2 regions of the Mesorhizobium sp. B3-1-7 genome follow, and region 1 is predicted to be linked to the other one. Evidence: predicted binding sites of a transcription regulator. Region 1 holds the regulator's gene; the other holds the start of a gene.

Region 1 (4,007 bases):
AACGGTTGTCTTGACCGCGAAGCGGGCTTCTCGCCAGACGCCGGTCCGCAAGATGTCCTCGAGCACTTCGACGGCATTCCAGACATCCCTGTAGCCGACATAGAGCGGGGTAAAACCGAAGCGCATGGTCGACGGCGCCCGAAAATCACCGATCACGCCGCGTTCGATCAGGGCCCGCATGATCTGGTAGCCATGCTGGTGAATGAAGGAAATCTGGCTGCCGCGTTTGGCGCCGTCGCGGGTGCTTTCCAGCGTAAGATCGTAACCGCCGCACCGTGCCTCGACGAGTTCGATGAACAGATCGGCCAGCGCAATGCTCTTCCTCCGCACCGTCGCCAGGTCAACGCCGTTCCAGATGTCGAGCGCGCCTTTCAGCGTCCGCATCGACAGGACCGGCTGCGTGCCGCACAGAAATCGGCGGATGCCGGTGCCTGGCGCATAGGCTTGCTCGAAGGCGAACGGCCGTGCATGGCTCCACCACCCGCTGAGCGGCTGCCGCACATCGGCAAGATGCCGCTCGGCCGCATAGATGAAGGCAGGAGAACCTGGCCCGCCATTGAGATATTTATAGGTGCAGCCGACGGCGAAATCGGCGCTTGCCCTGTCAAGTTCTACCGGCATGGCGCCCGCGCTGTGGCAGAGATCCCATACGATCAGCGCACCGGCGTCATGCGCCATGCGCGTAAGCGCCGCCATGTCGCGCAACTCGCCGGATTTGTAATTGACGTGGTTGACCAACACCACCGCCACGCGTTCGTCGATCAGTTCCTCGATGCTCGGCGCGTCCACGCCAGCCAGGCGCAGGACAGTGTTCTTTCCGGTCGAGGTCACCCCTTCGGCCATATAGATATCGGTCGGAAAACTGTCGCCCTCGGCAACGATCACGGTTCGGTCCGGCCGCATCGCCATCGCCGCGTGCAGCACTTTGTAGATGTTGATCGACGTGGTGTCGCAGACCACGGTCTGGCCCGGCGCCGCGCCGATCAGGCGTCCGAGCCGGTCGCCCAGCTCGACCGGCATGTCGAACCATCCATCCTTGTTCCAGGCACGAATGAGGTCATGCGCCCACTCCTCGGCAGCTGCCTTGCGCAACTCGTCGAATGCGGCGTGCGAGGCCGCTCCCAACGAATTCCCGTCGAGGTAGATCACCCCCTCCGGCAGGACAAAGCGATCGCGCAGGGCGCGCAGCGGATCCGCTGCATCCATCGCCTCGGTCTCGGCGAGATCAGGAATTCCCCCCATCATGCTGCCGCCTCCATTTCGGCATGGCGCCTCTCACGGCTGGCCAAGGACGGTTGTCTCACCACCGTCCGTGCCACGGCAAGAACCTTCTGCGCTATGTTAGCTGGTCCATAGACGGCGAAGACCATGGATCGGAATCATTGCCGAAGTTGGCATTTTGGGTCCGTTTCGTTCACGGTGAAGCACGTTCGCGCAAGAGCCGAAGCAATCCCGCCCGCGCCTTTGTGATGGTGTTGGACCGCGCTTCAGCTTAAGGAGGGCCGCATAATCGAGCGGAATCAATGACACCGCTGACCTGACTCGGCCAGGTATCCCTTGGATGCAACATTGTTTCCGAAGCCTCAACAAATTCACTAAACTTTAAACGGTTGCGGAACACAACTGGAACAGATAGTGTTTGTTCTGGGTTTGTTTTTCTGATTCCGGTTTCAGAACCCAAGGGGGCCGCCATGCTGACGCGCAAACAACATGAACTGCTGATGTTCATCCATGAACGCCTCAAGGAGAGCGGGATTCCGCCGTCTTTCGACGAGATGAAGGAAGCGCTCGATCTGGCCTCCAAATCGGGCATCCATCGGCTGATCACGGCGCTGGAAGAACGCGGCTTCATTCGCCGGCTGCCGAACCGGGCGCGCGCGCTTGAAGTGCTGCGGCTGCCCGACTCGATCGCGCCTGGCCTGAATGCCGCGAGAAAGTTTTCGCCGAGCGTCATCCAGGGCGGCCAGGGCAATCTTGGCCGCCAGGTCAAGCCGGCGGCGCCCTCTCGCACGCCGACACCCAGCAATGACGACGACGCTGTTTCGGCCGTGTCCATTCCGGTGATGGGCCGCATCGCCGCCGGCGTGCCGATAGACGCTATCCAGCACCAGACGCATTCGATCTCGGTGCCGCCGGACATGATCATGGGCGGCGAGCATTACGCGTTGGAGGTCAAGGGCGACTCGATGATCGAGGCCGGCATCTTCGACGGCGATACCGTCATCATCCGCAATGCCAACACGGCAAGCCCGGGTGAGATCGTGGTGGCGCTGGTCGACGATGAGGAGGCGACCCTGAAGCGTTTCCGCCGCAAGGGTGCCTCGATCGCGCTCGAAGCCGCCAACCCGGCGTATGAGACCCGTATCTTCGGACCGGACCGGGTCAAGGTTCAGGGTAAGCTCGTCGGACTCATCCGCCGTTACTGAGCAGAACCGCGCGGCGGTCTTCGCCGGAACTGCGTGCCACCTATTCTGTAGGCTGCGGCGCGACCGCCGGCTTTTCCGGTCGTTGATAGGGCGGCAGCCCCCTCGCCTCACGCGCGTATTTCCGCTGCTCGTGCCAGGGTCGGTACGGTTCTTCGACCGCGTAGCGAACGATTGGCCGCGCGGTTGCCGATTGCGGATCGAAGAAGATGGCGGCGCTGCCGTCGCGTGCCAGTTGCCGCTTGGTGACGACAAGCACGCGCGGATCGCGGCATGGGTTGTAGGCCGTGGCGTCGTCGATGACGATGAGGTCGGCGAAACCGCAAGCAGGCCGGGCGCTGGCGCGATTCTCGGTGAGCGCGACGATGGCGCCGGAAGGATGCCGGCCGATGCAGAGGTCGCCGATGCAGTAGAAGGGCGAGCCGGGCGGCAGGTCGACGGGATCGGCGATGTCGAGGGCGTCTTTAGCGAACGTCTCCGGCGGTACGATTTCCTCGGCTTTCAGCGCCCGTTTCCAGTTGTCCGTGGTGAACTCGTTGGAGCGCGTGCGGTTGATGGCAAGCTCGCCGCCGCCGATCGGCATCGCCACCAGATGCGCGTCCTCCGAGACAAGCACATCCGGGGCGCGGACATGCGGAATGGCCAGCAGCGCGGCGAGCGCGAAGGGTACGGCGGCAAGCCTCAGCCAGGTGGTGGCCATCGTCGCGATGACCAGCGCGACCGTCGCCAGCAGCACCGACTGGATCGAGATCAGCCCGACGGCGTCGACCGGTGAGCGCTCGGAGATCCACGCCGAAATGGCGATCATCGCCGTCAGGCCCTTGCCCATCACATAAAGGAATGGGCCGTCGAAGCCGAAGGGCATGGCCAGCGCGCTCAACACGGCAAACGGCATGACGATCAGTGAGACGATCGGCATGACCGCCAGATTGGCCAGCAGGCTGAGCGGCGACACCCGCTGGAAGTGCCAGATCGCAAACAACAATGTCGCGCTGCCCGCGATGAGCGATGTCACGGCGGCACCACCCACTCCGATCGCCAGTTTTCGCGATAGGAAGCCGAGGAACGAACGCTTTGCCGGCGGCGCGGTCGTTTTGCCGGCGCGATAGTCGGCAAAACCGGCATAGGCGCCGACCAGCGCGGCGGTGGCGGCGAAGGACATCTGGAAGCTTGGGCCGACCACTTCGTGCGGCGAGACAAGGATAACGGCGATGGCCGAGATCGCCAGGTTGCGCATGGTGAGCGCCGCGCGGTCGAAGAGCACGGCGGCAAGCATCACGGCCAGCATGATGAAACTCCGCTCGGCCGCCACCACGATGCCGGAGATCACGAGGTAGGCGGCGATCGAGAGCAGCGCGATTCCAGCGGCATATTTCTTCACCGGTCGGCGCGACGAGAAATCCGGAAACAGCGCGAAGGCGCCGCGCAAAAGGACCATGATCGTGCCGGCGACCAGCGCCATATGCAGGCCGGAGATCGAAATGATGTGGTAGATGCCGGTCCGTCGCATCGACTCGTTGATCGCCTCCGGAATGCCGGCACGAACGCCGACGATCAGTGCCGCTGCGATCTCGCCTTCGGATC
Region 2 (4,007 bases), on a different contig from region 1:
CCGTCGACATCGCCGTCGAGGCCGCCCGCGCGCTGCTCGCCGCCAAGGTCGACGTCAAGGCAGGCGCGGACCTGTTCAAGTCGGCGCTGGATGACGTCAAGGCCAAGCTGAACTGAGCGGATTTAGACCGCCGACATGAAGCCGCCCGGGCCACCTGGCGGCTTTTTTGTTCGAGAGAAGAGCGGGACGGCGACGCTGCCGATCTTCCCCCTTGTGGGGAGATTGGCCGTCACCATCGCTCCCGCTCACTCCAGCCCGGCCAAGCTCTCTTCCTCTTCCACCATTTCCGCCCCACCCAGCCTGAACGGCGCGAACGAGGCCCGGTGCAGCCTTGCCACCGGCCCATGCATCTCGATCGCGGTCCGGTGCCGGACCGTCGCGTAGCCCATATGCACCTCGAAGCCGTAATGTTCGTGGTGTCCGCCGCAGCCGCACATCATGCGGTCGCGCATCACCTTGGCGACGATCGAGGCTGCGGCGATCGATTGCGAGCGCTGGTCGCCCTTGATGAGCGCCCGGCCTTCGCAGGCGAGACCTGGCGGAATGTCGCGGCCGTCGGCCAAAGCGAGCTTCGGCTGCAACGACAGGCCGGCGGCGGCGCGGCGCATCGCTTCGAGGCTGGCTTTCAGGATGTTGCTGTTGTCGATGCCTTCGGCGCTGATCGAGGCCATCGAGACGCTGAGCGCCGACCCCAGAATCTTGAGGAACAGCGCCTCGCGCTGCAAATGGGTGAGGCGTTTGGAATCGTCGAGGCCTTCCGGGATATTGGCGGGGTTGAGCACCACCGCGGCGGCCACCACCGGTCCGGCGAGCGGACCGCGCCCTGCCTCGTCCATGCCGGCGACTGGCCACAGCCCGTCGGCCATCGCCTTCGTCTCGATCGAGAAGTCGGGCTTCTCGACCATTTCAAAGAGAAGCGGAGAATCGGAACGCGCGCGAGCCATGGTGCGGCGAGGTTCGCATCGGCTCCGATTCTCCGCAAGTCCTTCCGGGTCGGATGGGGCGTCGGACCGGGAAGGCACCGTCTCGCGGCCGGGGGGACAATGGCCGGACGGGATTCTTCAAAAGGACTGCAATTCCAAACGGAAAATCGCTTGGCCTGGAATTGCTTAGCGCCGGCCCGTCATGGCCGGCACTGAGGTTAAAGCAGCATCAGTTGTTCGCCGGCGCCCGAACCTGCGACGAATTGGTCGGTGCGAAGCTGCCGCCGCTCGACATTGAGGCCGAGCCGCTTGGCGGCGATCTCGAAACGCCGGCCGATCTGCCAGGCATAGGGACCGGCGCCCTTCATGCGCTTGCCCCATTCGGAATCGTAATCCTTGCCGTCGCGCATCGAGCGGATCAGCGACATCACATGCCGGTAGCGGTCGGGATAGTGGCGCAGCAGCCAATCCTTGAAGATCGGCGCCACTTCGAGCGGCAGGCGCAGGATGACGTATCCCGCCTCCCTTGCACCGGCGGCTCTGGCCGAATCGAGGATGCGTTCCATCTCCGGATCGTTGAGGCCCGGAACGATCGGCGCCACCATCACCGATGCCGGAATGCCGGCATCCGAAAGCTGCCTGATCGCCTCCAGCCGTTTCGTCGGCGTCGACGCGCGTGGTTCCATGGTTCTCGCCAGCATGCGGTCAAGCGTCGTCACCGACAACGCCACCTTGGCAAGGCCGCGCTCGGCCATGCGCGACAGGATGTCGATGTCGCGCGTCACCAGCGCCGACTTGGTGACGATGCCGACCGGATGGCCGCGCGCCTCCAGCACTTCCAGGATCTCGCGCATGATGCGGTATTGCTTCTCGATCGGCTGGTAGGGATCGGTGTTGGTGCCGATGGCGATCGTGCGCGGCTGGTAGCCCGGTTTCGATAATTCCCTGTCCAGCATGCGCGCGGCATCCGGCTTGGCGAACAGCTTCGATTCGAAATCGAGCCCCGGCGACAGGCCCATGAAGGCATGCGTCGGCCTGGCGAAGCAGTAGACGCAGCCATGCTCGCAGCCGCGATAGGGGTTGATCGAACGGTCGAAAGAGATGTCCGGCGACTCGTTGCGGGTGATGATCGTGCGCGGCTTCTCGACCTGCACTTCCGTCTTGAACGGCGGCAGTTCCTCCAGCGAGTTCCAGCCGTCGTCGAACACATGCCGGCTGACCGGCTCGAACCGGCCCGACGGGTTGATGCCGGCCGAACGGCCGCGATTGCGGTCGGGCCGCACGCGCATGCCGCTCTGTTCGATCATTGCATTGGCCATCTCGGCTCTGCCTGCTCCGAAAGCAGCAATGTCGGCACGCACGATCTGTTCCATTTTCGCCCTCTCCCAGGGACTGTCGGCAGGCTGTCGAATCGCTCTGTTCATGAAACTATTCCTATTTTACCGAAGAGAACAAAGCAAGAACTTTTTCGACGAAAAGCTGTAACTGGCGCAAGTCGCGGCTTTCCGCTATTCGGCTAAGGATGCTCAGCGTTCTCATCGAAACCCGCAACGACGAAGAGGGTCTTGCTCGCACGCTCGCCTCGCTGGTCGGCGGCGCGGTCGAGGGCGTGGTGCGCGACGTGGTCGTCTGTGATCAGGGCTCGACCGACCAGACGCATCGGGTGGCCGAACATGCCGGCTGCCATTATGTGACCGGCGGGATCGGCGCCGGCATCGGCCAGGCGAAGGGCGATTGGCTGCTTTTTCTGGAACCCGGCGCGCGGCTTGCCGAGGGATGGATCGACGAGGTGGTGGCGCACGCGGCGAAGCAAACCATGCCGGCGCGGTTTTCACGCGCCCGGGCCGGCCGCGCGCCTTTCCTGGCCCGCGTCTTTTCGGGCAACCGCGCGCTGGCCGAGGGTCTTGTCATCAGCAAGCATCAGGCCTCGGTCCTGGCAAAGAGCGCGCGCGGCGCCGAGGCCCTGGCGCGCGGCCTTGCCGCCAGAAGGCTGAACGCCGAAATCTGGGTGGCTCCGCCGAAGTGATGCAGGCTCTCCCTTCTACCCTTGTTGTGGGAGAAGGAAGAAGCGCTGTCCCTGCGCATCCAGGTCCCTCTGATTTCGACGGGCATCCAGGCCCTGCGGCGCCTGGCGACACGCTGCTCGCGCGTTTCGGCATCGAACCGAACGGCGACCGGCTGGCGGGAGAACAACTCGTGATCGTCAAGCGCGTTGACGATGACGATCGCTCTCGCATCGTCACCCTCGCCGGCGATTGCCGCGACATAGACGCCGCACTCGCGGCAGACGAGATAGTCGGCGGTGCGCAGGCCGAAGCGGTAGACCTGCAGCCGTACCCTGTCTTCGACTGAGATGCTCAGGCGTCCGTTCGGATCGGCGGCCGCGCGCGAGCCATGCCGGGTGCAGAACGAGCACTGGCAGGCGCGAATTTCCAGTCCGGCCGGATCGAGCGCGGTGGAGAAGTTCAGGCGGATGTTGCCGCAATGGCATCCGCCGCTGTGAACGGTCATGGCAGATTGTCCCTTGTTCGCAGCACAAGGTACTTTGCCGGTCGTGGCTTCGGAATGGCTGCTCGTAGGCGAGAGCGCCATTCCGCCTGCAAACCGGATGCCGGTCGGGATGTTTTGCCTTTAGTTATGCACCGGTCTTGCCGCCGCGCCTGAGATGCTCGTCCAGCCGCGGCATGATCTCGACGAAGTTGCAGGGCATGTGCCGGTAGTCGAGCTGCGCCTTGATGATGCCGTCCCAGGCATCCTTGCAGGCGCCGGGCGAGCCCGGCAGCACGAACACGAAGGTGGCGTTGACGACGCCGCCGGTCGCCCGGCTCTGGATCGTCGAGGTGCCGATCTTGTCATAGGAGATGCGGTGGAAGACTTCCGAAAAGCCGTCCATGCGCTTTTCGAAAATCGGCTCCAGCGCTTCCGGCGTCACGTCGCGGCCGGTGAAGCCGGTGCCGCCGGTGGTGATGACGACATCGATGTTTTCGTCCTTCGACCAGCCGAGAACCTTGTCGCGGATCTTCTCGCTGTCGTCGGTGACGATGTCGCGGGCGGCAAGCGTATGGCCGGCTTCCGTGATGCGGT

The links. The regulator LexA, encoded in region 1, represses DNA repair genes until DNA is damaged. The targets are predictions, from matches to a motif close to TGTTCNNNNTGTGTTCNG.
Region 2: the regulator LexA is predicted to act here: its motif matches at 2,371-2,388, upstream of FJ417_RS32000 (PA0069 family radical SAM protein).

Annotation. Positions count from the first base shown of each region.
Region 1 is NZ_VFTL01000005.1:80,175-84,181, forward strand. It holds gene kynU (kynureninase) at 1-1,242, opposite strand, end outside; gene lexA (transcriptional repressor LexA) at 1,692-2,426, shown strand; gene FJ417_RS05725 (ComEC/Rec2 family competence protein) at 2,467-4,007, opposite strand, start outside.
Region 2 is NZ_VFTL01000061.1:15,926-19,932, forward strand. It holds gene FJ417_RS31990 (F0F1 ATP synthase subunit B) at 1-116, shown strand, start outside; gene FJ417_RS31995 (ribonuclease HII) at 246-944, opposite strand; gene FJ417_RS32000 (PA0069 family radical SAM protein) at 1,142-2,296, opposite strand; gene FJ417_RS32005 (glycosyltransferase) at 2,446-2,949, shown strand; gene FJ417_RS32010 (hypothetical protein) at 2,844-3,434, opposite strand; gene moaB (molybdenum cofactor biosynthesis protein B) at 3,559-4,007, opposite strand, start outside.